2 regions of the Streptomyces sp. NPDC127098 genome follow, and region 1 is predicted to be linked to the other one. Evidence: riboswitches for the same ligand, from Rfam matches in the RefSeq annotation. Region 1 holds a riboswitch; the other holds the start of a gene.
What was found. A riboswitch is a leader RNA that binds a small molecule or an ion and turns the genes downstream of it on or off. The one in region 1 is predicted to bind glycine.

Region 1 (14,241 bases):
TGCGAGGGCACGGTGGCCGGACGCGCCGGCACCTTCACGCTCCGGGAGTGGGGCACCTTCGACGAGGGCGGCGTCGTGCGCTGCTCGTTCGAGGTGCTGCCCGGCTCCGGCAGCGGCGAACTCGCCGGGCTGCGCGGCACGGGCGCCTTCACCGCCGAGCCCGGCGCGAAGGACATCCCCTACACCTTCGACCAGGAGCCGGCCTGACCGACGGGCGCGCCCCCGCCCCTCACTTCCCGAGGTCGGGGATCCGCCAGTCGATCGGCTCGTGCCCCTGGGCGGCGACGGCCGCGTCGATCTGGCTGAAGGGACGGGAGCCGAGGAACTTCTTGGCGGACAGCGGCGAGGGGTGCGCGCCCTCCACCACGGCGTGCCGCCCGGTGTCGATCAGCGGCAGCTTCTTGCGGGCGTACGCGCCCCACAGCACGAACACCGCCGGATCCTCGCGGGCCACCACGGCGCGGATCACCGCGTCGGTGAACTTCTCCCAGCCGCGCCCCTTGTGGGAGTTGGGCTCGGCCTCCCGGACGGTGAGCACCGCGTTCAACAGGAGCACGCCCTGCTCGGCCCAGGGCATCAGGTAGCCGTTGTCCGGGACGGGGTGCCCGAGTTCGGCGTGCAGCTCCTTGTAGATGTTCCGCAGCGAGGGTGGGACGCGGACGCCGGGGCGCACCGAGAAGCACAGGCCGTGGCCCTGGCCCGCGCCGTGGTACGGGTCCTGGCCGAGGATCAGCACCTTGACCTTCTCGAAGGGGGTGGCGGCCAGGGCGGCGAACACCTCCTCGCGCGGCGGGTACACCGGCCCCCTGGCCCGCTCCTCCTCGACGAACTCGGTGAGCTCCTTGAAGTAGGGCTTGTCGAGCTCCTCGCCGAGAACGCCCTGCCAGGACTCGGGCAGCATGCCGGTCACGTCGTCAACCTCCGAGGGTTCGCGATCAGTTGTCGCGGAAAACGTACCGGCAGCCGCTGACAGCGGGCACCTCAGTCCAGAGGGCCGCCCGCGACGTAGAGGACCTGGCCCGACACGAAGCCGGCCGCGTCGCCGGTGAGGTAGGCGATGGCGCCGGCGACGTCCTCCGGGCGGCCGACGCGCCGCACCGGGATCGACTCGGCGGCGGCCCGCTGGAAGTCCTCGAAGGTCGCGCCGACCCGGGCGGCCGTCTGGGCCGTCATGTCGGTGACGATGAACCCGGGGGCGACGGCGTTGGCGGTGACGCCGAACTTGCCGAGCTCGATGGCGAGGGTCTTGGTGAAGCCCTGCAGACCGGCCTTGGCCGCCGAGTAGTTGGCCTGTCCCCGGTTGCCCTGCGCGGAGCTCGACGACAGGCTGACGATGCGGCCGAAGCCGGCGTCCACCATGTGCTTCTGGCAGGCCCTCGACATCAGGAAGGCGCCGCGCAGGTGGACGTTCATCACGGTGTCCCAGTCCGACTCGCTCATCCTGAAGAGCAGGTTGTCCCGCAGCACCCCGGCGTTGTTGACCAGGATCACCGGCGGGCCGAGCTCGTCGGCGACCCGGGCGACGGCGCGGTCCACCGCCTCGGCGTCGGCGACGTCGCAGCCGACCGCCAGCGCGCGCCCACCGGCGGCGGTGATCTCGGCGACGGTGTCGGCGCAGCTCTCCTCGGCGAGGTCGAGCACGGCGACGGCCCGGCCCTCGGCGGCGAGCCGGACGGCGGTGGCGGCGCCGATGCCTCGAGCCGCCCCCGTGACGATGGCGACGCGCTGCTCGGTGGTGGACATGGTGGCTTCTCCTCGCCGTCGAGTGGGCTACCGGGCGCTACTCGTTGGTAACGAGCGCAGGGGCGACGGTAGAAGGGGCGGCACCGACTGTCAACGGACCAGCACGTCGAGCAGCCGGTCGAGCTCGGCCGAGGGGTCGGCGGTGAGCCCCGAGTGCACGGGGCCCGGCTGGACGACCGTGCTGCGCGGGGCGATCAGCCAACGGAAGCGGCGGCCCGGGTCCTCGCCGGCGGCCTGGCCGGCCCCCGGGCCGCCGTGGCAGACCCGCTCGGCGGCGCACAGCGCGGCCCGCACGCCGGCCACGTCGGCGTCGGGGTCGAGGGCCAGCAGCCGGTCGGTGTCGAGGTGGACGCGGGCGGCCAGGAACGAGGCGGCCCGGCAGTACAGGAGGACGCCCGCGTTCATCGTCTCGCCGCGCTCCATCCGGGGGACGACCCGCAGCAGGGCGTACTCGAAGACCTCACGTCCCTCGTGTGGCGCGCTCATCGGGCGGCTCCGCTCGGCTGGTCGGGACGGCCGGTGAGCCAGCCGGGGGCCTGGGACGGGCGGTCCGGCGTCGGGGCGCCGACCGTGAGGCGCTCTCCGATGGTGGTGGCGCGCTCGGCCAGGATGCCGGCGTAGGCCGCGCGCAGCTCGTCCGGGGTGGCGAAGCCCGGCTCGTCGGCCAGCCACTCGTCGGGCACCTGGGCCAGCACCTCGGCCAGCAGCTCCGGGGTGACCCGCGGGGCCAACTCCGCGGCGGCCGCGGCGAGATCCGGGCCGAAGGGGGCGAGGGCGTGGTCGGAGGCGTCGTAGCCGCGGGCTGCGGAGGCGGTCGCGGTCGGCCAGTTGTGGTGCCAGATCAGCGCCGCGCCGTGGTCGATCAGCCAGAGGTCGCCGTGCCACACCAGCAGGTTGGGGTTGCGCCAGGAGCGGTCGACGTTGTTGACCAGGGCGTCGAACCAGACGATCCGGCCGGCCTGGGCCGCGTCCACCCGGTAGGCCAGCGGGTCGAAGCCGATGGAGCCCGGCAGGTAGTCCATGCCGAGGTTGAGCCCGCCGCTGGCCTTCAGCAGCTCCTGCACCTCCTGGTCGGGCTCGGCCCGCCCGATCACCGGGTCGAGGCGCATCCTGACCAGCTCGGGCACCCGCAGCCCGAGGCGGCGGGCCAGCTCTCCACAGATCACCTCGGCCACCAGGGACTTGCGGCCCTGCCCGGCGCCGGTGAACTTCATGACATAGGTGCCGAGGTCGTCGGCCTCGACGATCCCGGGCAACGAACCCCCCTCCCTGAGGGGGGTCACATAGCGGATGGCGCAGGTTTCGCGGAGCACCGCCCCAGGCTATCCGGCCCTAGTCGTAGCGCCGGACGGCCGGGGGGCGGACGGCGGCCGCGACCGCGGCGGCCAGCGGCTCCACGTCGGCCGCGGCCAGCGGGGAGACGGTGAGCCGCAACCCTGGCGGGGCGGCGATCCGGAATCTGGCGCCCGGCGCCGCCGCCCAACCGGCGCGCAGCAGGCGGGTGATGGCGGCGGTCTCGTCGGGCACGGGCACCCAGACGTTGAGCCCGCTGCGGCCGTGGGCGGCGACCCCACGGTCGGCGAGGGCGCGCAGCAGGGCGTCGCGGCACTCGTCGTAGCGGCGGGCGGACGCGGCGACGGCCTCCCCCCGGTCGCGCCACAGCTCGGCGACCGCGTCCTGCAGCAGGTGGCTGACCCAGCCGGGGCCGAGCCGCAGCCGGCCCTGGACCCGGTCGATCGTGACCGGGTCGCCGGTGCAGACGGCGAGCCGCAGGTCGGGCCCGAACGCCTTGGCGTTGGAGCGGACCAGGGCCCAGCGGACGCTGCCGCCGGCCAGCGAGTGGTAGGGCAGGTCGACGATGCCGTGGCCGTGGTCGTCCTCGACGAGCAGCGCGTCCGGGTGCGCGGCGAGCTCGGCGCGCAACTCCGCGGCCCGGGCGGCCGACACGGCGGCGCCCGTCGGGTTCTGGGCGCGGGAGGTGACGACGATCGCGCGGGCGCCGCCGCGCAGCGCCCGGCCGACCGCGCCGGCGAGCGGCCCCTCGTCGTCCACCGGCACCGGCACCGGCCGCAGGCCGAGCGCCGCGACCAGGTCGAGCAGGCTGCCCCAGCCGGGATCCTCGACGGCCACCGCGTCACCGGGCCGCAGCCAGGCGCTGAGGACCCGCTCGACGGCGTCGAGCGCGCCCGAGGTGACGGTGAGCGGCCCGGCGGGGACGCCGTCCCGGTCGTGGGCGGCCCTGGCGACGCGGGCCAGCTCGGCGGCGACCGGCGGCCCGCCGTAGAGCATGGGCGAGCGCTCGGCGCGCTCCGCCGCCGCGGCCAGGGCGGGGCCGAGCGGCGGCAGCAGCGCCGGGTCCGGGTTGCCCTGGGAGAGGTCGCGGACGCCGGGCGGCACCTCGACGGCGATGGCGTCGCGCGGGGTGCTGGCCGGGCGGGCCCGCACCCGGGTGCCACGACGACCCGCGGTCTCCACGACGCCGCGGTCCCGCAGGGTGCGGTAGGCGGCCGCCACCGTGTTCGGGTTGACCCCCAGCTGGTCGGCCAGCTCGCGCAGCGAGGGCAGCGGTTGGCCGGGCACCAGGTCGCCGCTGCTGACCCCGCGCTCGACGCTGGCGGAAATCTCGGCGGCGCGCCGCCCCTCGATCCGATAATCTCCTAGCACAAGAAAGATTTTGCACTAATGCATACCCTTTCGCAAGTCGAAGCGAGCGACCGAGGAGGCCACCGTGGCGGCCATCGACAGCGCCCCCGCGTACCCGCGGACCCCGCGCACCACCCCCACCCGGGCACGCGACCGGGTGTCCTACGACCGGGATCTCGTGCACCGCGTCCTGGACGACGGCTACCTGTGCCATCTGGGCTTCGTCAGGGACGGCGGGCCCGTGGTGCTGCCCACCCTCTACGCGCGGCTCGGTGAGCGGCTCTACGTGCACGGGTCCACCGGCTCCCGCCCGGTACGGTCGGCGGCCGAGGAGCCCCAGGGCCTGCCGGTCTGCCTGACCGTGACCCACCTGGACGGCCTGGTGCTGGCCAAGTCGGCCTTCCACCACTCCGTCAACTACCGCTCCGTGGTGGTGCACGGCCTCGCCAGGCCGGTGACCGAGGAGGCCGTCAAGCGCCGGGTGCTGGACGCGGTCGTCGACCAGGTGGTGCCGGGCCGGGCCGCGGACTGCCGGCCGCCCAGCGCCAGGGAGTTGGCCGCCACCGCGCTGCTCGAGCTCGACCTTGCCGAGGTGTCGGTCAAGGTGCGCACCGGCGGCCCCAACGACGACCCTGAGGACCGGGACCTGCCCCACTGGAGCGGAGTGCTCCCCACGCGCACCGCGTACGGGCCGCCGGAGCCGGCGGGAGAGGGCATGGCGCCCGCCTATCTGGCGCGCCTCACCGGGTGAGGAGCCCCGGCGGGGTATAGGGAAGACGGCGGACGGGAACCCGGCTCGCCGCGCGGGCGTCCAAACCCGCGCGGCGCCCACCCGGCGCCCACCCCCCACAACCGGCCGAACTCCCCACACTCGGAGGCGATCGTGGCCATTCGTCCGCTCCGCTCGGCAGCAGTCATCACCCTCGGCGTTCTCGCCCTCGCCGCCTGCGGCGGGTCCAACGACACGGCACAGGACGGCAACGCGGCCGCCGACTCCCAGGCGGGCGAGAGCTCGCCCGGCGGCGAGGAGGCCCGAACCCTGCCGGACACCGATCCCGATTCCGGTTCCGATTCCGCCCCGGACTCCGACTCCGCCGCCGAGGCGGGCGACGGGCAGCGGGAGGCGGAGCCGGAGGACGGCTCGGCCGACGACGAGGGCTCGGCGCGGGCGGCCGCCCCCGGCTGGTGCGCCACCGACGCGCTCGCGGCCTCCCTCAGCCCGCTCAACGCCGCCGCGGGCCAGCGCTACGCGGCCCTGGTGCTCACCAACACCTCGGACACCGCCTGCCGCACACAGGGTTGGCCGGGGCTCGCGCTGGAGACCGGCGACGGCGACGCGATCCCCACCACCACGGTCAGGGACGACTCTCGGCAGCCGAGCCAGCTCACCATCGAGCCGGGCGCCAGCGCCTGGGCGCAGCTGCACTGGACGGTGGTGGCCGGCGACGACGACCCGGCGGACGGCACCTGCGGCCCCGATCCGTCCAGGCTCGAGGTGATCCCGCCCGACCAGGAGTCGGCCACGCCGGCCGACTGGGAGCTCGGCCAGGTCTGCGGCGCCGGCCGGATCGAGGCCCTGCCGCTGGCCGTCGGCAGCGGCCCGGCGGAGTAGCCACCGGATGCGGCGTGGCCGGGCCCGCCCGGGTCCGGCTACGCCGTGGGCAGCCAGTCCACCCGGCCGGCGAGGAGCGCGTAGCCGACGAAGGCCACGATGTCGATCAGCGCGTGGGCCACCACCAGCGGCATCACCCGTCCCCACCGCCGGTACAGCCAGACGAAGATCACGCCCATCGCGACGTTGCCGAAGAAGCCGCCGATCCCCTGGTACAGGTGGTAGGTGCCGCGCAGCACCGCGCTGCCGACCAGCGCCCCGGTCGGCGACCAGCCGAGCCGCTCGAGCCGCAGCAGCAGGAAGCCCACCACGATCACCTCCTCCACGACGGAGTTCTGGATCGCGGAGAGGATCAGGACCGGGAACTTCCACCAGACCTCGGGCAGCGACTCGGGGACGACGGTGAGGCTGGCGCCGGCCGCGTGTGCTCCGAGGTAGAGCATCAGCCCCGAGCCGCCGATGCCGGCCGCCACCACGGCCCCCCAGGCCAGGTCGAAGCGCGGCCGGGCGGCGTCGAAGCCGATGACCCGCAGCCCGGAGCCCGGTCGGAAGCCGCCCTCCCGGGAGAGGAGGTGCGCCACGAGGAGCACTGGCACCAGCGCGGTGGCGATGCCGAACAGCTGCCAGGCGAGGTCGAGCCAGGGCCGGTCGGGGGCGCGGGAGGAGTTCAGGTTGGCGGCGTGGTCGCCGAGGCCGCCGGGGCGGGTCAGCACCCCGGTGAAGCTGATCAGCGCGCTCACCGCGCTGGCACCGAGCGAGAGCGCGAGCACCAGCAGCAGCTCGTCCCGCGCCACGCGCCGGCCGAGCCCCGCACCGGCCCCGGTCGCCGGCGCCTGGATCGCCGTGCCCTCGCCGTCCGGCTTCAACGCCACTTGGCCTCCCGTCCGGCGTCGCGGACGCCGGCCCGGGCCGCCGCCGGCGGCTCAGACGCCGGCCGGCCAGCTGTGCACGGGGGCGTCCGTGCGCGCCAGATCGCAGTATCGCCGGACGAGCTCGCGCAGCGCGGTCGACCGGTCAGCTCCACTGGCCACCAGTTGGTGGTAGGTCCGAGTCTGCCAGCCCGCGCCGGTGACCCGACGCCGGCACCGCTCCGCGATGACGGAGAGGTACTGCTCGCGGTCGGGCGCCGCCACGCCGGCGGCCTCCAGACCCCGTTCGGCGAGCGGCAGCAGCCGCTCGCCTATCAGCCGGTGCGCGGGCTGCCTGACCAGGGCGGCGCCGTCCTCGGACGGCCAGGTGAACTCGGCGTCGATGCCGTGCCGGCAGGCCGCCTGGAAGTTCGCCTCGGCGGCGGCGAACGGCAGCCGCCGCCACACCGGTTCCCGCTGGTCCGCGAGCGCGCGCACCAGGCCGTAGTAGAAGGCGGCGTTGGCGACGACGTCGGTGACCGTGGGCCCGGTGGAGAGCACGCGGTTCTCCACCCGCAGGTGCGGCACGCCGTCGGCCACGTCGTACACCGGCCGGTTCCAGCGGTAGACGGTGCCGTTGTGCAGCGCCAGCTCGCCGAGCCTGGGCACTCCGCCGGCGTCGAGGACGGCGAGCGGGTCCTCCTCGTCGCGGAGCGGGAGCAGCGCCGGGTAGTAGCGGACGTTCTCCTCGAACAGGTCGAGCACGGAGTCGATCCAGCGCTCGCCGAACCAGGCGCGCGGGCGCACGCCCTGCGCGGCGAGCTCCGGTGGGCGGCTGTCGGTGGCCTGGAGGAAGAGCTGGGGGCGTGACTCCTGCCAGAGCTCGTGGCCGAAGACGAAGGGCGAGTTGGCGCCGACGGCGATCTGCGCGGCGGTGGTGGCCTGGGCGGCGTTCCAGGTGTCGGCGAACCGGTCGGGGGTGACCTGGAGGTGGAACTGGACGGAGGTGCAGGCCGCCTCGGCGGCGATCGAGTCGAAGGAGTGGGTCAGGCTCTCGGCGCCGGCGATGTCGAGCAGGATGGCCTCGCCCCTGGCGGCCAGGATCTGGTCGTTGAGGAGGGTGTAGCGGTCGCCCGGGGACAGGGAGCCCGGGGCCACCTCCTCCGGGGTGATGGTCGGCAGCACCCCGGTGAGCACGAGGCCCGCGCCGAATTCGCCGGCCATTCGGTCGGCATAGCCGATCGCGATGCGCAGTTCTTCGGCCAGATCGTCGAAAACCCTGCCGAAGAGTCGCCGCGGTGGCATATTGAGCTCGATGGTGAATTGCCCGAGCTCCGACTGGAAATCGTTGGTGGCCATTCGGGCGAGCACTTCGTCGTTCACCATTCGCGGCGAACCGCCGGAATCCGCCATGGACAGTTCGACCTCGAGGCCGATCAGGTCGCGCGGCCCTTCGAAGCGCTCCTCGCGCAGCATCCTCGCCAACGCCGTCAGGCAGTCGTTCAGCCTGGCGCGGTACTCCTGACGGGCGGCCAGGTCGAAGCGGTCGGCGACGAACTTCTCCCCCATGGGGGCACCTCCTCCGTCGAGCGGTGCCACGATCCTGCCCACGCCACGGGCCGGGGAACCAGGACCGACGGGCCCCCGGGGGCGGAATCCGGCATATTCCTCCGGAATATTCGGCGGTCGAAACTGCTCGGCGGCGTCCGATTTCCCCCTTGCCGAAACATCCGGGGGCGGCTAGCCGAAACACGGCGAGAACATGCCCGGTATAAAATAGCCGATGGCGTGTCTCCCATTCCAGAGGCGACCTACTCCAAAGCGAGAGGCGACCCATCATGCCCCTGCGTATCCCCTCGGCCCCGGCCACGGCCGAACAGTCCGTCCGCACCGCGCTGCACCCGGGCACCGCACGGACCCCGGTGCCAGCACACCTCCTCGGGGAGACTCCCCGGCTGGTGCTCCCGCTACCCCTGCACCGGTTGACGCCGGTCTCCTCGCTCACCGAGCCGCCGCGTGCCGGGCTGACCGGCTGGCGCTTCCTGCTGGAGCGTGACGGCCGGACCGTGGGCGCGGCCGAGACCGCGTTCACGGCGGACGGTTGGGAGTTCTCCCACTTCCTCGAGGGACCGTTCATCGCGTCGACCGAGCGGGCCGTGCGGCTGGCCGAGGCCCTGCCGACGCCGTACCAGCCCAGGTTGCTCTCCATCCCCGAGCTGTACATGTTGACGCTCTGGCTGCACGCCGACCTGGAGGCCGAGCCGACCGCCGGCGACCCGCTGCCGGACGACCTGCTGGTGCCGCTCGCGCCGGCGCCGCCCGGCATCGCGGCCGACCGCCCGGTGCGCACGGACGCGCTGTTGCCACTGGTGACCAGCCGGGTGGCACCGCTGGGCCTGGCGAGCTAGCGGCTCGTCGGCGGCCGGGGGCACGCAAGGCCGGAACCGTTCTTCAGCCCCCGCGAGCAGAGACCGACCGGCCGCCCATCGGGGGTGGCCGGTCGCCGGCCGAGTCGGTCAACACCACCACCGCGCCAGCGATGGCAGCGCAACCGGCTGGCGACGAGAGGGGGAAGACACGTCGACAGACAGGTGAACACGTCGAAAGCGGCGCGACGGTGATCACGTCATGTCCCAGAATTCCACCAGGAGTTCGACTTGGTGCTCACGGGCGGGGGGAATGGTGACCAGCCCGTGGCTGACAGAGGGATGAACGTGAGACGCAAGATCGCAGTCATGGCATGTACGGGCGGCCTGCTGGCCGCCTTCGCACTGGGCGCGCCGACCACGGCCACCGCGGCCTCGCCGGCCGCGACGCCCGCCGCCGTGTCGGAGGGGTGGGAGAGGATCGACAGCGAGGCCGAGCTGGCGGAGGCCCTGGCCGGGTCCACGCTGGCCGCGCCGGCGGGGCAGGCGGACTCCGGGTTCACCGCCCAGGACGTGGTCGTCGAGGAGCGCCTGGCCATCGAGTCGGTCCGCAACTGGAACTTCGTCGCCACGGAGATGAGCTACCCGGCCCCGAACACCGGCCTCCTGCGCGCCCGCTCCCAGGGCGTCTTCGGAGCGTGGGAGGAGTTCGACTTCGTCTGGGACGATGCCACCGGCACGTTCGCGATGCGGTCGCGGGCCAACGGCCTCTACGTCGCGGTCGAGAGGAACCTCACGGGCGAGCGGCAGAACATGCTGCGTGCCCGCTCGGCGAGCGTCGGCGGCTGGGAGCGGTTCGAGCTCTTCCAGGACGCCGAGACCTTCGAGTTCGCGATCCGGTCCACGCTGAACGGCCAGTGGGTCGCCATGGAGAACGGCTACGGTGGCACTCTCCAGTACCTGCTGCGCGCCCGCTCCGCCGAGCCGTCCGGCTCGTGGGAAAGGTTCAACATCTACGAGGTCATCGACTGACCCTCGCGGTCACCCCCGTTCGTGACACGACGGCCCCACCGGGGAGTCCCCGGCGGGGCCGTCGTATTGACAGCATGCGGCGGTGCCATGAGTCAGCGTCAGCCCGCGTACTCCGCGACCGGCGGGCAGGAGCAGACCAGGTTGCGGTCGCCGAAGGCGCCGTCGATGCGGCGCACCGGCGGCCAGTACTTGTCACGCTGGCCGCCGTCGGCGGGGTACGCGGCCTCGGCCCGCGAGTACGGGTGGGGCCAGTCGCCGGCCAACTGCTGGGCGGTGTGGGGCGCGTTGCGCAGCGGGTTGTCGTCCTTCGGCCACTCCCCCGCCCCGACCCGGTCGATCTCGGCGCGGATGGCGATCATCGCCTCGCAGAAACGGTCGAGTTCGGCCAGGTCCTCGCTCTCGGTGGGCTCGATCATCAGCGTGCCGGCCACCGGGAACGACATGGTCGGCGCGTGGAAGCCGTGGTCGATGAGCCGCTTGGCGATGTCGTCCACGGTGACGCCGGTGGCCTTGGTCAGCGGCCGGACGTCGATGATGCACTCGTGCGCCACCAGGCCGCCCGGGCCCGTGTACAGCACCGGGTAGTGCGGCTCCAGGCGCTTGGCGACGTAGTTGGCGCCGAGCACGGCGACCTGGGTGGCGCGCCGCAGCCCCTCGGCGCCCATCAGCCGCAGATAGGCCCAGGAGATCGGCAGGATGCCGGCGGAGCCCCAGGGGGCGGCCGCGATCGGGCCGATGCCGCCGCCCGCGGGCCCGGCGGCCGGCTGGAGCGGGTGGCCGGGGAGGTAGGGCGCCAGGTGGGCACGGACGGCGACCGGACCGACGCCCGGGCCACCGCCGCCGTGCGGGATGCAGAAGGTCTTGTGCAGGTTGAGGTGCGAGACGTCGGCGCCGAAGTGCCCCGGCTTGGCGAGGCCGACCAGCGCGTTGAGGTTGGCACCGTCGACGTAGACCTGCCCGCCGGCCTCGTGGACCGCGGCGCAGATGGCCGCGATGTCCTCCTCGAACACGCCGTGCGTGGACGGGTAGGTGACCATGAGCACCGCCAACTCGTCGCGGTGCGCCTCGATCTTGGCCCGCAGGTCGGCCGCGTCCACGTCGCCGTTCTCGCCGGTGGCGACGACCACCACCCGCATGCCGGCCATCACGGCGCTCGCCGCGTTGGTGCCGTGCGCCGAGGAGGGGATCAGGCAGACGGTGCGCCCGGGCTCGCCGTTGGCGCGGTGGTATGCGCGCACCGCGAGCAGTCCGGCCAACTCGCCCTGGGAGCCCGCGTTCGGCTGCAGCGAGACCCGGTCGTAACCGGTGATCTCGGCCAGCCGGTCCTCGAGTTCCCGGATCAGGGTCAGGTAGCCGGCGGCCTGCTCGGCGGGCGCGAACGGGTGCAGTTCGGCGAACTCCGGCCAGGTGATCGGCTCCATCTCCGCGGTGGCGTTGAGCTTCATGGTGCAGGAGCCCAGCGGGATCATGCCCCGGTCGAGCGCGTAGTCGCGGTCGGCGAGCCGGCGCAGGTAGCGCAGCATCGCGGTCTCGGAGCGGTGCTCGTGGAAGACCGGGTGGGTGAGGTAGTCGTCACCACGCAGCAGCGCCTCCGGCAGGGCGTCCGGGGTGGTCGCGTCCAGCGCCTCGATGCCCGCGGCGTCCGCGGGCACCCCGAAGGCGCCCCAGACGGCCGCCAGGTCGGCCCGGGTGGTGGTCTCGTCGCAGGCGATGCCGAGGTGGTCGGCGTCGGTCTCGCGCAGGTTGACCCCGGCCGCGCGGGCGGCCGCCGCGATCTCGGCGGCCCGGCCCGGCACGCGGGCGGTGACCGTGTCGAAGAAGGCGTCGTGCGTGATCTCCACGCCACCGGCGCGCAGTCCGGCGGCCAACAGCGCGGCGTACCGGTGGGTGCGCCGGGCGATCGCGGCGAGCCCCTCGGGGCCGTGGTAGACCGCGTACATGCCGGCCATCACGGCCAGCAGCACCTGGGCGGTGCAGATGTTGCTGGTGGCCTTCTCGCGGCGGATGTGCTGCTCCCTGGTCTGGAGCGCGAGCCGGTAGGCGGGCCGGCCATCGGCGTCCCGCGAGACGCCCACGAGACGACCCGGCAGGCTGCGGGCGTAGGCGTCGCGGACGGCCATGTAGCCGGCGTGCGGACCGCCGAAGCCCATGGGCACGCCGAAACGCTGGCTGGAGCCGACGGCGATGTCGGCGCCCAGGTCGCCGGGCGAGGTGAGCAGGGTGAGGGCCAACAGGTCGGCCGCGACGGTGACCACGGCGCCCAGCTCGTGCGCCCGCTCGATCAGCGCCCGGTGGTCGCGCACGGCGCCGGAGGCCCCCGGGTACTGGAGCAGCACGCCGAACACGCCGCGCTCGGCGAGCTCCGCGGGGATGCCGTCGTCGAGGTCGGCGACCACCACCTCGACGCCGGTGGGTTCGGCCCTGGTGCGCACGACGGCGACGGTCTGCGGCAGGCAGTCGGCGTCGACGAGGAAGACGCCGTCCCTGACCTTGCCGACCCGCCGGGCCAGGGCCATCGCCTCGGCGGCCGCGGTGCCCTCGTCGAGCAGCGAGGCGCCGGCCGTGGGCAGGCCGGTGAGGTCCGCGACGACGGTCTGGAAGTTGAGCAGCGCCTCGAGACGGCCCTGGGAGATCTCCGGCTGGTACGGCGTGTACGCGGTGTACCAGGCCGGGTTCTCCAGGACGTTGCGGAGGATCACCGGCGGGATGAAGGTGCCGTGGTAGCCGAGGCCGATCATCGAGCGCCGCACGGTGTTGCGCTCGGCCAGCGCGCGCAGCTCGGCGAGGACCTCGGCCTCGCTCCCGGCGTCCGGCAGGCGGAGCGCGCCGACGCTGCGGATGGCCTCGGGCACGGCGGCGGCGGTCAGCTCGTCCAGCGAGCCGAAGCCGACCTGGGCCAGCATCTTGGCCTGGTCGGCGGCGTCGGGACCGATGTGCCGGGCAGCGAACGGGGTGCCACGCTCGAGTTCGGTGAGCGGGGTGCGGGGGACGGTCATGGGTGGAGGCTCCTCCTGGTCGCGGCGACCTCGGGGGTTCGGGCGGCGCTGCCCGACCGGCCTCCCCCTCTGTCATCCGGCCGTGTCGCCCGGACCTGAGAGCTTCGCCCGGCACCCGCGTGCCCGGCTTGCACCGTCGGTGAGGACGACCGGTGGTCGCCCTGCTTTCCAGAGTGGTTTCGCTCGCACGGTACGTGGGCCTGAGAGATTCCGGGGAGGATTTGCTCCTTCGGCGCCCGCCGTCCGCTCGACGGCGGGACTCTCCCGCGCGGGGTCGTCAACCGCCTTCGAGCCTACCAGCGGACGTCCTGGCCCGTACGTCCCGTGCGGCCGCCCGGCGCTCGACTGGCCGACCGCCGGTTTGTGCCCTTTCGTAGGAGGTGGCGTTCCCTTTCCGGATGGGTTCCGGAGGTGCGGGGAGCAGCGGGAGGAACCATGCAGATCGACATCGACCCACGCAGCCTGATCGGCCGCAAGGCGTTCGACCGCGAAGGCACCAAGATCGGCACCGTGGACGAGGTCTACCTCGACGACGCGACCGGGGCTCCCGAGTGGGCGGCCGTGCGGACCGGGATCTTCAGCCGGGACGCGTTCGTCCCCCTGGAGCCGAGCGAGGTGGTGGGCGACACGCTGCGGGTGCCGTTCGACCGCTCGCTGATCAGGGACGCTCCCGACTTCGGGGTCGGCCGCCACCTCTCCCCCGAGCAGGAGCTGCAGCTCTACCACCACTACGGCCTCGACGTGCCGCAGGAGGACGGGACCTAGCGAGGCCCCCGGACGGTGCCCGCTGCCGCGTCCGCGTCGGTGACCAGGGGCAACGGATCCGAGTGGGTGAGCTCCGGATCGTCGAGCCGAAACGTTCGAGCACGGCCGGGCGGTGAGCCGGGGCGCTCGAAGCGGACCGTGACCCGGCCGACCCCGCTGCCCTGGATCCAGCCGGGACCGTGCCGGGCGTGGGTCACGTCGAGGCCCGGGAGCCAGCGCCGCTCGACCGGCTCCTC
Region 2 (14,241 bases), on a different contig from region 1:
CGGCGGTGACGGTGTCGCCGACGGCCGGCAGCTGGACGAAGACCACGTCGCCGAGCGCGTCCGCCGCGAACCGGGTGATGCCGACCGTCGCCACGCCGTCCTCGGCGGCCGAAAGCCACTCGTGTTCCTGGCTGTACCGGAACTGCTCAGGGTTGTCGCTCATGAGGGGGATTCTCCCGGATCAGGGTGGTTGGTGGTACCTGTTGCTCGTTGGCGCCGGTTACTTCTGGCGCCGGTAGAACGGCAGCGCGACGACGTCGCACGGCTCGTGCGTACCCCGGACGTCGACGGCGACGCCGGCGGTGTCGGGGGCGGCGTGCGCCGCGTCCACGTAGGCCATGGCGATGGGCCGGCCCAGCGTCGGCGAGGGGGCGCCCGAGGTGACCTCGCCGATCACCGTGCCGTCCGCCGTCACCACCGGGTGGCCGGCGCGCGGCACCCGCCGGCCCCGGGCGACCAGGCCGACCAGGACCCGCGGCGGCCGGCGCTCGGCCCGCTCGGCCGCGGCCGCCAGCGCCTCGCGGCCGACGAAGCCGCCCGGCTTGCCGAGCTTGACCACCCGGCCGAGGCCGGCGTCGAACGGGGTGGTGTCGGTGGTCAGCTCGTGTCCGTAGAGCGGCATGCCGGCCTCCAGGCGCAGCGTGTCGCGGCAGGCGAGGCCGCAGGGCACCAGACCGTCCGCCGCGCCGGCGTCGGTCAGCGCCCGCCACAGCGCTTCGGCGTCCTCGGGGGCGCAGAACAGCTCGAAGCCGTCCTCGCCGGTGTAGCCGGTGCGGGCGATCATCGCCGGCCGGCCGGCGACCGTGCCGGGCAGGCCCGCGTAGTAGCGGAGGGACGCCAGGTCGGCGTCGGTGAGCCGGCCGAGGACGGCGGGGGAGGCGGGGCCCTGGACGGCGATCAGCGCGTACCGCTCGCGGTCGTCGCGGACCGCGGCGTCGAAGCCGGCCCGCCGCTCGGTGAGCGCCGTCAGCACCGGGTCGGTGTTGGCCGCGTTGGCCACGACGAGGAACTCGTCATCGCCGAGGCGGTAGACGATCAGGTCGTCGAGGATGCCGCCGCGCTCGTCGCAGATCATGGTGTAGCGGGCCCGGCCGACCGCCAGCGCGGAGGGCTCGCCGACCAGCGCGTGGTCGAGCAGCGCGCCCGCCGCGGGCCCGGTCACGGTGATCTCGCCCATGTGCGAGAGGTCGAAGAGGCCCGCCGCGGTGCGCACCGCCTGGTGCTCGGCGCGCTCGCTGCCGTAGCGCAGCGGCATCCGCCAGCCGGCGAAGTCGGTCATGACCGCGCCGAGCGCGGTGTGCGTGGCGTCGAGCGGGGTGGTGCGGGACATGGGCGTGGGCTCCAGGTGCTCCGGGGGCGAGGGGCCGTCGTGCGGCGGACAGAGCCGACCGCCGTGGCCCTCCCCATCTGTCATCGGCACCTGAGAGGTTCGCCGGGCGCCCGGGCGGGCGGAGCGGCTTGCACCGTGGGTGGGGCCGGCCCCGAGGGGGCGGGCCCGCTTTTCAGATTCGCCTTCCGCGTGCGGTATCGGGGCCTGAGAGATTCAAGGGAGGACTTGCTCCTTCGGCGCCCCGGAACGCCGGGGACTCTCCCGCGCGCGGTCGAACGGCCAGTATGCGGTTGTGCGGACATCATCGCACGAACCGCCGCCGGCGGCCCGGTCGCGGGGGCGCTCGGCCCAACGGCCGTGCCCGGTAGCCGTTATCGTGCCTCTCGACGCTCGCGAGTGGATCGTGATCTGAGCGGATGGTGGGCTGAAACGATGAACATGGCAAGGCAGGGTCCCGGCTACGGCGGCGGCTGGCCGGGCAACGAGCTCGAGGAGACGCTGGCGGCGGCCCTCGGCGTGGCCGACGCCGGCCCGCGGCTGCTGAAGGTGCTGGCCCGCAGCGCCCTGTGGGTGCCGCTGCCCGAGGGCGGCGGCCGGGAGAGCCGCAGCCTCGACCTGCCGACCATCGAGCTCAACGGCGGGGTGTTCGTGCCGGTCTTCAGCTCGGCCGAGCAACTGCACCTGGGGGGCGCCTCGCACCTGCCGTTCGCCGTCGCGCCGGCGTGGGAGTTCGCCCGCGGACTGCCGCCGCAGGTGGGCATCGCCGTGAACCCCGGCGGCACGGTCGGCGTGCCGGTGCCACCGGCCGTGGTCGCCGAGCTGTGCCGGGTAAACCCCGGCGAGCGGGCGCCCGGCGTGCCCTCCGGGGCGCGGATGCGGCTCTTCCAGCCCGACTGGCAGGAGGACCCGATCGACTTCCTGTCCGCCGTCTCCGGCGAGCTGACCGGCCTGGGCTTCGTACGCACCGCGCGGCGCGGCCTGGCCAGCACCGAGGGCGGCTCGCCCTCGCTCTTCGTCGGCGTGGAGCTCGAGCACCTCGACGACGCCAGCCGGCTCGCCGTCCACGACGCGCTCGGCCGGGCGCTGGCCAGCAGGCCGGTGGCCTGGCCGGTGCAGCTGGTGCTTCTTGATGCCGCCGAGGATCCCGTGGTGGACTGGCTCAGGGAGTGCGTGCAGCCGTTCTACACGCGGGACGCCTGACGCGCACCGCGCGGTCTCCCCGGCGGTCGGCGCCCTGGCGGGCCGCCCGCGGATGACGGCGCACCACGGCGTACGACGGCGCGCGACGGCGGCGTGAACCGCGCGGGGAGGGGTGGGACCGGTGACCGGTGGCGAGGGCGTCGGAGCGGGCGTCGAGGAGCTGCTGCCCAGGATCGCCCCCGACCGCCTCGACGAGTACGAACGGCTGCTCGCGGCGCTGGCCGCCGGCGAGGTCTGGATGCTGCTGTGGCACGGCCGGTCGGGAGACCCCGAGGCCCAGTACGGCAGCATGGAGGTGGCCGGCCACGGCTACGCGCCGTGCGTCACCTCCGAGCGCGAGCTGCTCGCCAGCGGCTGGACCAGGGAGCACGAGGTGGTCGGCGGCCGGGACATCGCCGCCGCGCTCTACCCCGACCACTGGGGCCTGTGGCTCAACCCGCACGCTCCGGGCGGCGGTCTTGGCGTCCCCTGGCTCGACCTGCGCCGGATCGCCGGCGGCCTCGACCGGCTCCCGGCGGGACCGCTGCGCATCACCGAGCCGGCCGTCAGGGCCGACGGATTCTACGCCGAGCTCGTCGCGCTCGCCGAGCGCACCCGGGTGCTGCGCAGCCTGCGCCGGGCCTGGGTGCGGCCCGCGGTTGGCCCGGCCTACCTGGTGATCGGCCTGGACGTGGAGGAGCCGGAGGACCGCTCGGCCGAGGCCGTGCGGTCGATGATGCGCCAGGCCATCGCGGCCGTCCCCGAGGGGCTGCCGGTGGCCACGGTCGCCATGGCGGACGGTTACGACCCGGTCGCCATGTGGTTACGCGCCAACGCGCGCCCCTTCTACGACCGCGACGCCCCCGCGGCACACGATCCGGATTCACTGCGCCAACACGGGTACGGGTATCCCCGTCCCCACTGACCGGGCTGACCGGGCGGAGGTACCGGTCCCGGGGTTACGGTGGAGACAGACGTCGCATATCAGACACTCGTGCTCTGAAAGGGGACGCTGCATGTACACGGTGAAGAGTTCGCTGCCCGACACCGCGACCAAGGTCGTCGGCGAGGCGTTGCAAGGGGCACTGGTGGACCTCATCGACCTCTCGTTGGTCGCCAAGCAGACCCACTGGAACATCATCGGGCCCCGGTTCAGGTCGATCCACTTCCAGCTCGACGAGGTGGTCTCGACGGCGCGCTCCCACTCCGACACCGTCGCCGAGCGCTCCGCGACCCTGGGCGTCTCCCCCGACGGCCGCGCCGCCACCGTCGCCGCCGGCACCGGCATCGCCAAGGTCGCCGACGGCTGGCAGCAGGACACCCAGGCCGTCCGCACCATGGTCGACGCGCTCAACGCGGTGATCATCCGCATGCGGGAGCGGATGGACGAGGTCGGCCCGGTCGACCGGGTCACCGAGGACATCCTGATCCAGGTCACCAAGGACCTCGAGAAGCACGCCTGGATGTTCCAGGCCGAGAACGGCGGCTGACACCGGCGGACACCGGCGCCGGACGACGGCGGCCGAGCGGCGAAGGACCCCCGACCGGGCGGTCGGGGGTCCTGGCATGTCGCCCCACGTCGTAGCTTTCGGGGGAGGGGTCGTTCCGGCGGCCTGACAGAGCTTCACGGCAGGGGAGTTGAGGATGGGCGCGCAGGACGTGCGGGACGTGCGGGACACGGCCAGGAGGCTGCGGGCGATCACCGACGAGTTGTCGGAGCGCTTCTACGAGCGGGCCGACGTGGTGCGGACGCTGGTGGTGACGCTGCTGGCCGGGCAGCACTCGCTGCTGCTCGGCCCGCCCGGGACAGCGAAGTCCGAGCTGGCCCGGGAGCTCACGGGCCGGGTCGAGGGCGCGGCCTACTGGGAGATCCTGCTGTCCAAGTTCACCGCGCCGACCAGGATGTTCGGCCCCATCGACGTCGCCGCGCTGGCCAGGGGCGAGTACCGGCAGGTGTACGAGGGCCGCGCCACGACCGCGCACATCGCCTTCATCGACGAGATCTTCAAGTGCTCGACAGCCGCGCTGAACGAGACCCTCGGCTACCTCAACGAGCGGATATACCACCCGGAGAACGGCGGCGAGCCCGTACGCTGCCCGCTGATCGGGGCCATCACGGCCAGCAACGAACTGCCCGGCGGGGAGGACTCGGCGGCGATCTACGACCGGCTGCTGGTCAGGATCGAGGTCGGGTACCTGACGGACCCCTCGAACTTCGCCGCGCTGGTCCGCTCCGCCGTCCGCCGCCCGGCGGCGCCGACCAGGACCACGGTCGAACTGGCCGCGCTGCGGCACGCCGTGACCGACGCCGTCCCCGCCGTGGACGTGCCCGACGCGGTCGTGGACGCGGTGTGCACGCTGCGGGCCGCCCTGCGCCGCAGGGAACTCGTCGCCTCCGACCGCCGCTGGCGGCAGGCGGTGGGGCTGCTCCAGGCGTCCGCGTACCTCGACGGCCGCCCGGCGGTCGGCGAGACCGACCTCTCGGTGCTGACCCACGTGCTGTGGGACTCGCCAGCCCAGCGCCCGACCGTCGAGCGCGAGGTGCTGCAACTCGTCAACCCCGACGCCAGGGAGGCGCTCGACCTGGCCGACACCATCGAGGAACTGGAGGCACAGCTCGACGCCATGGCGGGGCAGTCCCGTGAGGCGCTGAGCGAGTGGGTCATCACGAAGGCCCACAGCCGGCTCGCCATGGCCGGGCAGCGGCTGGAGAAACTGCGCGAGGAGGCGGCGCGCGCCGGCCGCTCCACCGCCGCCATCGACCGGGTCACCGGCCGCCAGCGCGCCGTCCGCGCCCGCGTCCTCACCGAGGCCCTCGGCGTGGACGCGAGCATGGTGCGGGCCCAGCTCTGACGGGCCGGAGGACCAGATGGCGGACGACGTGCCGAGCGGGCCGGAGACGTCGGCCGGCGGGCACACCGCGGCCGTGGTCGCGGACCGGTTCGACCGGCTCACGTGGCGCGACACCTACCGGCAGTCGGCCGGACTGCGGGAGCTGGTCGCGGAGCTGACCGAGCGTCACGAGCACGCCGGCGACCTGTTGGCCGACGCGTTCCTGGCCGCCTACCAGGTCCGCCCGCGGCTGCGCGAGCGCGGCGAGATGGCCCCCTCCCGGCTGTTCAACCACCGGATCGTCGCCGCGCTGACCGAGTCGCCGGACTTCGCCGAGCTGCGCCGGGAGACGGCCGGCGACCCCTACGCCGCCGCCATGGCCGTGCTGGCCCAGGCCGCCGCGCTGCGCCGGATGCTGGAACGCTCCCGGGACGCCCGGGAGGAGGCCGAGCGGGCCGCCGGGGACGCGACGACGGTGGCGGAGGTGGCGGAGGTGGCGGTCGTGACCGGGGCGCACCGGCGGGCGGCGCGGGCCCTCGCGGTCGCGGCCCCGGGTATCAGGGCCGAGGCGCGGAACGCGGCGGCGAGGGCCGCCGTGGCCGTGCGGGAGGAGGCCGCGCTGATGCGGGCGTGGGGTATCGGGCCCGGCGAGCTCGAACGGATGCCGTTCGAGCAGCGCGCCCGGCTCGCCGAGCGGCTGCGCACCGGGCGGCTCGCGCGGTGGGCCGAGCTGATCGGTCGCTTCCGGCAGATGGCCGACGGCGAGCGCGCCCGCAGGGTGGAGAACGCCACCGGGGAGCTCGTCGGCGTCACGCTCGGCGACGACCTCGCCCGCGTCATCCCCGCCGAGCTGGCCAACCTCGGTCTGCCCGGGCTGCGCGCGGTGTTCGCCGCCCGCTACGCCGCCGGCGAGCTGATGCTCTACGAGAGCCAGGGAGAGCGGGCCACCGGCCAGGGCGCGGTCATCGCGTGTGTGGACACCTCGCACTCCATGTACGAGGCGGGGCCCGGCGGGGTCACCAGGGAGGCGTGGGCCAAGGCGTGCGCCCTGGCACTGCTGGACCAGGCCCGTCGCGCCAGGCGCGACTTCGTCGGCATCCTGTTCTCCTCGGCCGACCGGATCCGAATCTTCCGCTTCCCGGCCGACCAGCCGGCCGGCGTCGCCCCGGTGCTCGACTTCGCGGAGACCTTCCTCGGCGGCGGCACCAGCTACCAGACGCCGCTGAGCGCGGCCGCCGAACTGCTGGCGGAGGAGTTCGACGACGCCGCGCGCGCCCGCGGCGACATCGTGCTGATCACCGACGACGAGTGCGACGTCACCGAGGAGTGGACCCGGGGCTGGCACGAGGCCAAGCGCCGTCTTGGCTTCCGGCTCTTCGGCGTGGCCGTCGGCGCCCCGTGCGCGGCGGAGGCCGGCTCGGTCCTGGAGACCCTGTGCGACAACCTCCGCTCCGTCGAGGACCTGACCGACGTGCACGCCGCGGCCGACCTCTTCCGCGTGATCTGACGTGGGGCGCGCCGGAGGGACGGGGGTGGGGACGGTGGCAGGCGGACGGCGACCGCCGGGCGCGGGGAGCAGGCCGGCGCCCGGACGGTCACCCGATGATCTGCACGTCACGCCGGCCGTTCATGCCGGTGGCGGCGTGGTCTCACCCGGGCGAGGGAAATGGTCATACCGGCATGGTCATACCGGCGGGGCGCCGCCGGCGCTCAGCTGGCCGCCGCCTTTCCCGGGTGCCAGGGGCAGTTGGCCGCGTGGTCGTCGTGCACCACGATGCCGTTGCCACAGTAGGAACAGGTGACGGGCGCGGCCGGCTCCACCGGCCCCTCGAGGCCGGTGATGACCGTGACCTCGGCCAGGGGTTCGAGCTCGGCCCCGGCCTCAGCCCGGGGGGCGGGCAGGTCAGGCACGGCCGGCCCTCCCACGCGCCCGGGGCCGGGATATGGACGGGACGCCGTGACGGACGGCGGCGGTTTCGGTGTGCACCAGGTCCCCCCTAGGCGTCGTCGGTGAGCGGACCCCTCCACCCTGCCGCTCCGGGGGGACCTCAAGTGTCACTCCTGGGTGACACGCGTAGCGTGCCCGTCCCGGACCCCGTCTCAGACCCCGACCCACGCCGCAAGACGCGACAGCGCGTGCGGGGAGCTGCGGCGGATGTGCAGCAGGCCCTGCACCGTCTCGCGGACGCGTGGGTGGAAGCGGGTCTGCTGTGGCGCGAGCCGCCGGGCCAGCGACAGTGAGGCGAGCGCCGCGTCCGTGCGGCCGGTCTCCAACTCGGCGCGCGCCTGGTCGACCAGGTGCGCGGCCCGGCGCGAGGTGGCCCAGCCGCGCGGCGGGCGCACGGCGCGCGCCGCCGCGTAGGCGGCGTCGAACTGACGCAGCTCCAGGCGTGCGAACGTCTCGTGCGCGCTCACGTTGGCCGGCCCGAACGACAGCCAGTGGACGTGCCCGATCTCGCCGGTGCGCTCGGCCAGCTCGGTGGCCTGCGCCAGGTGGCTCTCCACCAGCGGCACGTCGGCGGCGCGGGCCGCGAGCACGGCGGCCCCGAGGTGCAGCTGGCCGGCCACCGCGCGCGCCGCGAGGCCGTCCGCGACCCGGCCGCCGAGCAGCCGGTGCCCCTCGGCGACCATCCGGAGACCGATGTGGTGCTGCGCGGACGGCGACCGGTAGGACAGCGCCCGCTTGTACTGCCGGATCGCCGCGAGCACCGGGTCGGACGCCCGCTCGGCGGCCCACCCCATGCGGTCGAGCGCCAGCGCCGCCAGATCCTGGTAGCCGAGCTTGGTGGCCACGTCGTGGGCGCTGCGGCAGGTCGACGCGAGCGACCGCCACAGCTCGGTCGTCGGCCGCTCCCGGCACGCCACGAAGAGGTCGAGCAGCAGGCTCGGCAGCACCGCGGCCGCCAGTTGCAGGCGGGCCGCCCGCACGTCCTGGCAGAGCCCGTCGGCGGCGGCCGTGAGCTCGAACCCCGGCGCCTGCGGCAGGTACGCGTCCACCGGCAGGTCGTAGACGTCGAGCGCCTCGCGGATCGGGCGGACCAGGGCGGCGACCCGGTCGGGGTGCAGCGTGTGCACCGAGGAGCCGGTGAGCGCGGCGACGGGCACGCCGAGCGCGCGCGCCACGGCGGCGGTCAGCTGTGGCGACGCCCTCTTGTGGCCGGCCTCGACGTGGCGCAGCAGGCTGTACGAGTACGGGATGCGCTGGGCGAGGCCGCGCTGCGTGAGGCCGGCTCGCTTGCGGTGCGCGGCGATCCTGGCGCCGGTGCGGTCGTGTTCGTCGGGACAGGGGTCTGCCATGCGGGCTCCGTTCCTTTCCGCCCCCGGGGGGTGGGCGCGTGGAACGGCTCTACCCGTGGCCGACCACCGACCAGTCCGGTCGGGCGCGGTCGGTCGTGTGTGCTGAACTGCTCCCATGACCAACCGCGTTCTCCATCTGCTGGCCTGTGCCGCGCCGCCGGTGCGGTACGTCGACCGGGCGATACGCGCGGCGCGGGCCGGCGGGTGGGAGGTGTGCCTCGGGATGACGCCGACCGCGGCCGGCTGGCTCGCCGACCGGCTCGCCGAGCTGGCGACGCTGACCGGCCACCCGGTGCGCGTCGAGCATCGCGCGCCGGGCGCGCACGACGGCTGGCCCCCGGCGGACGTGACCGCCGTCGCCCCCGCGACGCTCAACACGGTGAACGCCGTCGCGCTCGGCCTGACCCCGACCTGGGTCGCCGCACACGCGTGCGAGGCGCTGGGCAAACGGCGGCCGCTGATCGTCATGCCGTGCGTGAACAGCGCCTATGCCTCGCACCCCCAGTTCGACCGATCGGTCGCGACGCTGCGTGCCACCGGCACCCGCGTCCTCCTCGGCCCCCCGGACGGCTTCGTCCCCAACCCCCCGGGCCAGGGCCACCCCGAGTCCTACCCCTGGCACCTGGCACTCGCCGCGGCGGAGAAGCTGGCATGACCCCGGCCCGCGTTCGCCCACTGGTGTGGCTCGGGCCGATCGGCGTCAACGCCGTCCTGGGGATCGTCGCCGTGGTCCCGCTCTTCCTCCTCTGGTACTTCCTGGTCAACTACCCCCTGCACGACCTGGGGCTCACCAGCCGGGAGCCGACGGAGAACGACGGGGTGGGCGTGGTGCTCGTCATGCTCGCCGTCGTGTGGGCGTGGTTCCTCGCCGTCTGGTTCCTGGCCAACGTCCTGGTGCGGAAGGGCACTCCGGCCAGGGAACTGCCCGGACGGCGGTACTGGACGGCGAGCGCCACGATGCCGCTCGTCCCGACGCTCGTCCTCGTCCTGTGGTCGGAAGTCGACTGGCTCTAGCCGCCGCTTTCCGCCGAGCCACGCCCGCGAGCGGGTGAATGCCCGGGGTGGCGGGGCGGGGCGGGGTGTGATCGGGGCGACGTTCCGTCGATTCCCGATTCATGGAGAGCAGGAGTAAAGACATGCGCATGCGTAGCGCCTTCGCCGCCACCGCGCTGGCCGCCGTCAGCGTCATGGGGGCGGCCGGTGTGGCCAACGCGGACGCCGACGCCGCCGGGTTCGCCGCCGGGTCCCCGGGCATCCTGTCCGGCAACAACGTCCAGATCCCGATCAACCTGGAGCTGCAGGTCTGCGGCAACACCATCGACATCGTCGGGCTGCTGAACCCCGCGTTCGGCAACGTCTGCATCCAGAAGTGACCCCGCTCGAAGCCCCCCGCCCGACCCGGGCGGGGGGCTTCGGCGCGTTCAGAGCCGGACCAGCGCCTGGACCGGGGCGTGGTCGGAGGGGTAGCGGCCGTCGTGACGGTAGGTGTTGATCGCAGCGCGCAGCACGGTCACGCCGCCGCCGGCGAGCACCCAGTCGATGCGGTTGGCGCCCTCCACCGGGTCGCGGTAGTTCGGGAAGGTGCCCCACGCCGGGGTCAGTCGGCGCTCGGCGGTCAGCCAGGTGTCGGACAGGCCGGCCTCCGCGGTGAGGATCCGGTAGGACTCGGACGTGCCGGCAGGGGTGTTGAAGTCACCGGTGAGCAGGACCGGCAGCGTCGGGTCGAAGCCGCCGATCCGGTCGCGCACCAGGGCGGCGCTCCGCTGGCGCGAGTTCTCCGACTGGTGGTCGAAATGGGTGTTCACGTGCGTGAACTCGCGCCCGGTGCGCACGTCGCGGAACCGCACCCAGGTGACCATCCGCACCACCGTGTTGCCCCAGCTGGCCGAGCCGATCACCGAGGGCGTGTCGGAGAGCCAGAAGTGGTCGTAGTCCAGCGGCTCCACCCGGCGGGCGTCGAAGTAGATCGCCATGTACTCGCCGCGGCCGCCGCCCTCCCGGCCCAGGCCGATCCAGTCGTAGTGTCCCGGCAGGTCCTCCCGCACCTGCTTGACCTGGTGGTACAGCGCCTCCTGCACGCCGAGCAGCGTCGGCCGCTCCAGGTCGAGGAAGCGGGCCAGGACCGGGCGGCGGTCGGCCCAGGAGTCGGGCGTCCCGGGCGCGGCGTTCGCGTCCATGCGGATGTTGAACGTCATCACGTGCAGCCGGTCGCCGGTGGCCTCGCCGATCAGCGCGTCGCGCGAGCCCCGCTCCCGCGGCGTGGCGGCCGTGGCCTGCGTCGCGCCGAGCCCGACCAGACCGGCGGCGCCCGCGGCGCCGGCCGCGCCGAGCACCCCTCGCCGGGAAATCCCCATGACAGTCCTCCTTGTGCTGGGAAGTCAGCGTCCGACGAGGACTGTCGCCGCCGCACACGTCCACGCGCCGAACGCCAGTCGAACGTTGGGAGGTGCGCCGGTTCCCGTTGAATTTTGTCGAGGCGGTACAAGTTTTCCCCGCTTCCGGCACGGGGCATCAACTCGACGTAGATTCACGGAAGTTAAGGGAAAGGAGCGGGCCGTCACGGCATGCGCCGTCTTGCGGTCGGCCCGACCCCGGACGTAGATGTCATAGGAGTCCGCGAGCCCACCAGCCGGGGTTCGCAACCGCTTATCCGATCGGGGGGTTAGGCCATGGCCACTCCGCTGTCCGCCGACAAGCTGCTCAAGGCCCTGAAGGACGAGGGCGTCAAGGTCGCCGAGTACAAGTCGTGGCGGACGCACAACCGCAACGGCGCCGGAGCCTGGGGCCCGGTCCACGGCGTGATGATCCACCACACGGTCACCTCGGGCACCGACTCCTCGGTCGCCCTGTGCTACAACGGCCGCTCCGACCTGCCAGGGCCGCTGTGCCACGGCGTGATCGCCAAGGACGGCACGGTCCACCTCGTCGGCCACGGCCGTGCCAACCACGCGGGCAAGGGCGACGGCGACGTGCTCGCCGCCGTCATCGCCGAGCGCGACCTGCCCGCCGACAACGAGTCCGACACCGACGGCAACGTCCACTTCTACGGCTTCGAGTGCATCAACCTCGGAGACAACAAGGACACCTGGCCCGCCGCCCAGGTCGAGGCCATCGTGCGCGCCTCCGCGGCCATCTGCCGCGCGCACGGCTGGGGCAAGGAGGGCGACACCTCGGTCATCGGCCACCTCGAGTGGCAACCGGGCAAGGTCGACCCGCGCGGCCCCGGCATCTCCATGGGCGACGTCCGGCGGCGCGTCGCCGAGCGCCTGCGGCACGACGCGGGCTGGAGCCCCGACACCGGCGACCAGGAAGACGAGGAGGGGGACATAGTGCCCAAGCGCTCCCTGTACGGCACCCACGAGTACACCAGGACCATCCAGCCCGACACCTGGACCACGCTCCACTTCAACCGCCAGCACGACGGCAAGCAGTGGGTGGAGAAGGAGCCACAGGCCAGCATCCTGTTCGGGCCGATCTACTTCACGGCCTCGATCGGCGTGCGGGTCAAGGGCCTCCAGCGCGGCGCCGAGTTCCAGATACGGCTCGCCAGGTACCAGGAGGGTGACGACGGCACGTTCGAACACACCGGCGCCCTGCCCATCAACTCCCCGGTGCACGCGGGCGGCGACAGCCACTTCACCTACACCTGGACCGGCCAGCTCACCGGCAGCCGCAAGGGGCGGCTGCGCGTCGAGGTCATCCACTTCGGCGACGAGCCGGTCACGGTCGACTGGGCCCTCGCCGAGGCCCTCCACTGGGCGGCCTGAACCCCCGCCCCGACCCCGTGGGTAACGCTCTCCCGTCCTCGCGCCAAGCAGAGGTGTAGGAAGGACGAGGACGGGAGAACCTCACGTGAACATAGCCAGAAGCCGCGGCGGGCCGGCGGCCGCCGCCCGGGACCCGGAGCTCTTCGAGGAGTTCTACCGGGCGCACGTCGACGCGGTGACCCGCTTCCTGGCCCGCCGGCTGGACGACCCGCACACGGTCGCCGACCTCACCGCCGAGGTCTTCCTCGCCGTGATCGACTCCGGGCACACCTACCGGCCCGCGCTCGGCAGCGAACGCGGCTGGCTCTACGGCGTCGCCCGCAACATCGTCGCCGCCGAACGCCGGCGCACCGCCCGCGAGCACGTGCTCAACGGCCGCGTCGCCGGCCGTCGGCTGCTGGAGGCGGACGACATCGCGCGCCTCGAGGAGAAGCTCGTCGCCGAGAACGAGGGCCGCCGCCTGGTCGCCGCCCTCGCCGACCTGCCGGAGGGCGAGCGGGCGCTGCTCGAACTCATCGTCGCCGACCAGCTCTCCGTCCCCGAGGCCGCCCGCGCCCTCGGCATCCGCCCCACCGCGGCCCGGGTGCGCCTCTACCGCGCCCGCGGCCGGCTGCGCGCGGCGCTGGCCGAGAGCCAGGACACCACCGCCACCGAGACCACCACCACGACCATCACCACCGACGGCGCCGTCGCGATCACCGGGAGCAGGGCATGAACAACACCTTCGAGGGCCGCCTGCTGGACGAACTCAAGGACGAGGTCCGCCGGGCCGCCACCACCGAGGCGCCGGCCGCGCCACGCCGCCTGCTGACCCCCGCCCGCGCCGGCCTCGGCCTGGCCGCGGCGACCGCGGCCGCGTCGTTCCTGCTCCTGCCGGGCGGCGGCGCCTCGCCCGCCTACGCGGTGGAGCGCCAGGAGAACGGCACGGTGGCGTTCACCTACTTCCAGTTCCGGGAGTACGACGCGGAGGACATCAGGAACATGGTGGCCGACCTGCGGGCCGCCGGCATGACGGTCGTCGAGGAGCCGGAGGACGTGCTGGTCTGCGGCGACGGCGACCGCTACCACCCGCTGGGGCAGACCGACATGGCGACGGTGGACTCGGACGGCGACGCCGGACCGGCGGATCCACGCGTCTCCCTCCGGGTCATCCAGGCGAGCAGCGGCCTCGAGGAGCTGCCCGGCACCGGTGAGGAGACCGGCTTCCTGCTCGAACCGGGCGACACCGTCGTCTACGACACCGACGGCGACAACGACGCCCTCGCCTTCTTCTCCGGCGCCTGCGCATAGCACCCCGCCCGCCCCGGCGGAGCCGGTACCGTGGCGCGCATGCGCTACGAGGCACGGCACAGTACGACCCGCGGCTGGTACGTCGTCTCGGACGAGGGCCATCTCGCCCACGTCCCCGACCCCGAGACGTCCCCCCAGCTAACGCTGGGAGGTGCCCCCAACTGGCGGGCCGCGCTGTTCGAGCGGCAGGAGGACGCGGAGCGCTGCGCGGCCGAGCTCACCCGCCTGGGCCAGCTCAGCTAGCGGCGGCGCTCCGCACCAGCTCCAGGTACCGGTCCCAGTCCCAGTGCGGGCCGGGGCAGATCCGGATCACGTCCGGTACCTCGTTGTGTCCCACGATGTGGTCCCGGTCCACCGGGATCCCGTACCGCGCGCAGATGCCGGCCACCAGCCGCGCCGACGACTCGTACATCGTGTCCGTCAGGTAGGACGGCTCGTCCGCCCAGCCCTCGTGCTCGATGCCTATGCTGCGCTCGTTGAAGCCCCGGTTGCCCGCCTGGTAGGCGACGTCCAACTCCCGGACCATCTGCGCCACATGGCCGTCCT

Region 2: another riboswitch for glycine. It lies ahead of gcvT (glycine cleavage system aminomethyltransferase GcvT); the one in region 1 lies ahead of gcvP (aminomethyl-transferring glycine dehydrogenase).

The regions. Positions count from the first base shown of each region.
Region 1 covers NZ_JBHXFJ010000024.1:66,955-81,195, forward strand. The annotation lists gene ACFWI8_RS17495 (DUF3224 domain-containing protein) at 1-207, shown strand, start outside; gene ung (uracil-DNA glycosylase) at 230-901, opposite strand; gene fabG (3-oxoacyl-ACP reductase FabG) at 982-1,743, opposite strand; gene ACFWI8_RS17510 (DUF3037 domain-containing protein) at 1,834-2,229, opposite strand; gene ACFWI8_RS17515 (HipA family kinase) at 2,226-3,056, opposite strand; gene ACFWI8_RS17520 (aminotransferase class I/II-fold pyridoxal phosphate-dependent enzyme) at 3,076-4,407, opposite strand; gene ACFWI8_RS17525 (pyridoxamine 5'-phosphate oxidase family protein) at 4,472-5,137, shown strand; gene ACFWI8_RS17530 (DUF4232 domain-containing protein) at 5,270-5,998, shown strand; gene ACFWI8_RS17535 (CPBP family intramembrane glutamic endopeptidase) at 6,037-6,837, opposite strand; gene ACFWI8_RS17540 (glutamate--cysteine ligase) at 6,922-8,415, opposite strand; gene ACFWI8_RS17545 (hypothetical protein) at 8,685-9,254, shown strand; gene ACFWI8_RS17550 (hypothetical protein) at 9,582-10,244, shown strand; gene gcvP (aminomethyl-transferring glycine dehydrogenase) at 10,343-13,240, opposite strand; glycine riboswitch at 13,419-13,517, opposite strand; gene ACFWI8_RS17560 (PRC-barrel domain-containing protein) at 13,676-14,005, shown strand; gene ACFWI8_RS17565 (DNA polymerase IV) at 14,002-14,241, opposite strand, start outside.
Region 2 covers NZ_JBHXFJ010000044.1:2,873-17,113, reverse strand. The annotation lists gene gcvH (glycine cleavage system protein GcvH) at 1-163, opposite strand, end outside; gene gcvT (glycine cleavage system aminomethyltransferase GcvT) at 221-1,330, opposite strand; glycine riboswitch at 1,513-1,604, opposite strand; gene ACFWI8_RS24585 (enhanced serine sensitivity protein SseB) at 1,763-2,530, shown strand; gene ACFWI8_RS24580 (enhanced serine sensitivity protein SseB C-terminal domain-containing protein) at 2,652-3,434, shown strand; gene ACFWI8_RS24575 (Dps family protein) at 3,526-3,999, shown strand; gene ACFWI8_RS24570 (AAA family ATPase) at 4,154-5,362, shown strand; gene ACFWI8_RS24565 (VWA domain-containing protein) at 5,379-6,848, shown strand; gene ACFWI8_RS24560 (hypothetical protein) at 7,052-7,252, opposite strand; gene ACFWI8_RS24555 (helix-turn-helix domain-containing protein) at 7,442-8,638, opposite strand; gene ACFWI8_RS24550 (flavoprotein) at 8,754-9,293, shown strand; gene ACFWI8_RS24545 (hypothetical protein) at 9,290-9,652, shown strand; gene ACFWI8_RS24540 (chaplin) at 9,775-10,011, shown strand; gene ACFWI8_RS24535 (endonuclease/exonuclease/phosphatase family protein) at 10,060-10,992, opposite strand; gene ACFWI8_RS24530 (N-acetylmuramoyl-L-alanine amidase) at 11,308-12,405, shown strand; gene ACFWI8_RS24525 (RNA polymerase sigma factor) at 12,497-13,120, shown strand; gene ACFWI8_RS24520 (hypothetical protein) at 13,117-13,695, shown strand; gene ACFWI8_RS24515 (hypothetical protein) at 13,735-13,938, shown strand; gene ACFWI8_RS24510 (N-acetylmuramoyl-L-alanine amidase) at 13,931-14,241, opposite strand, start outside.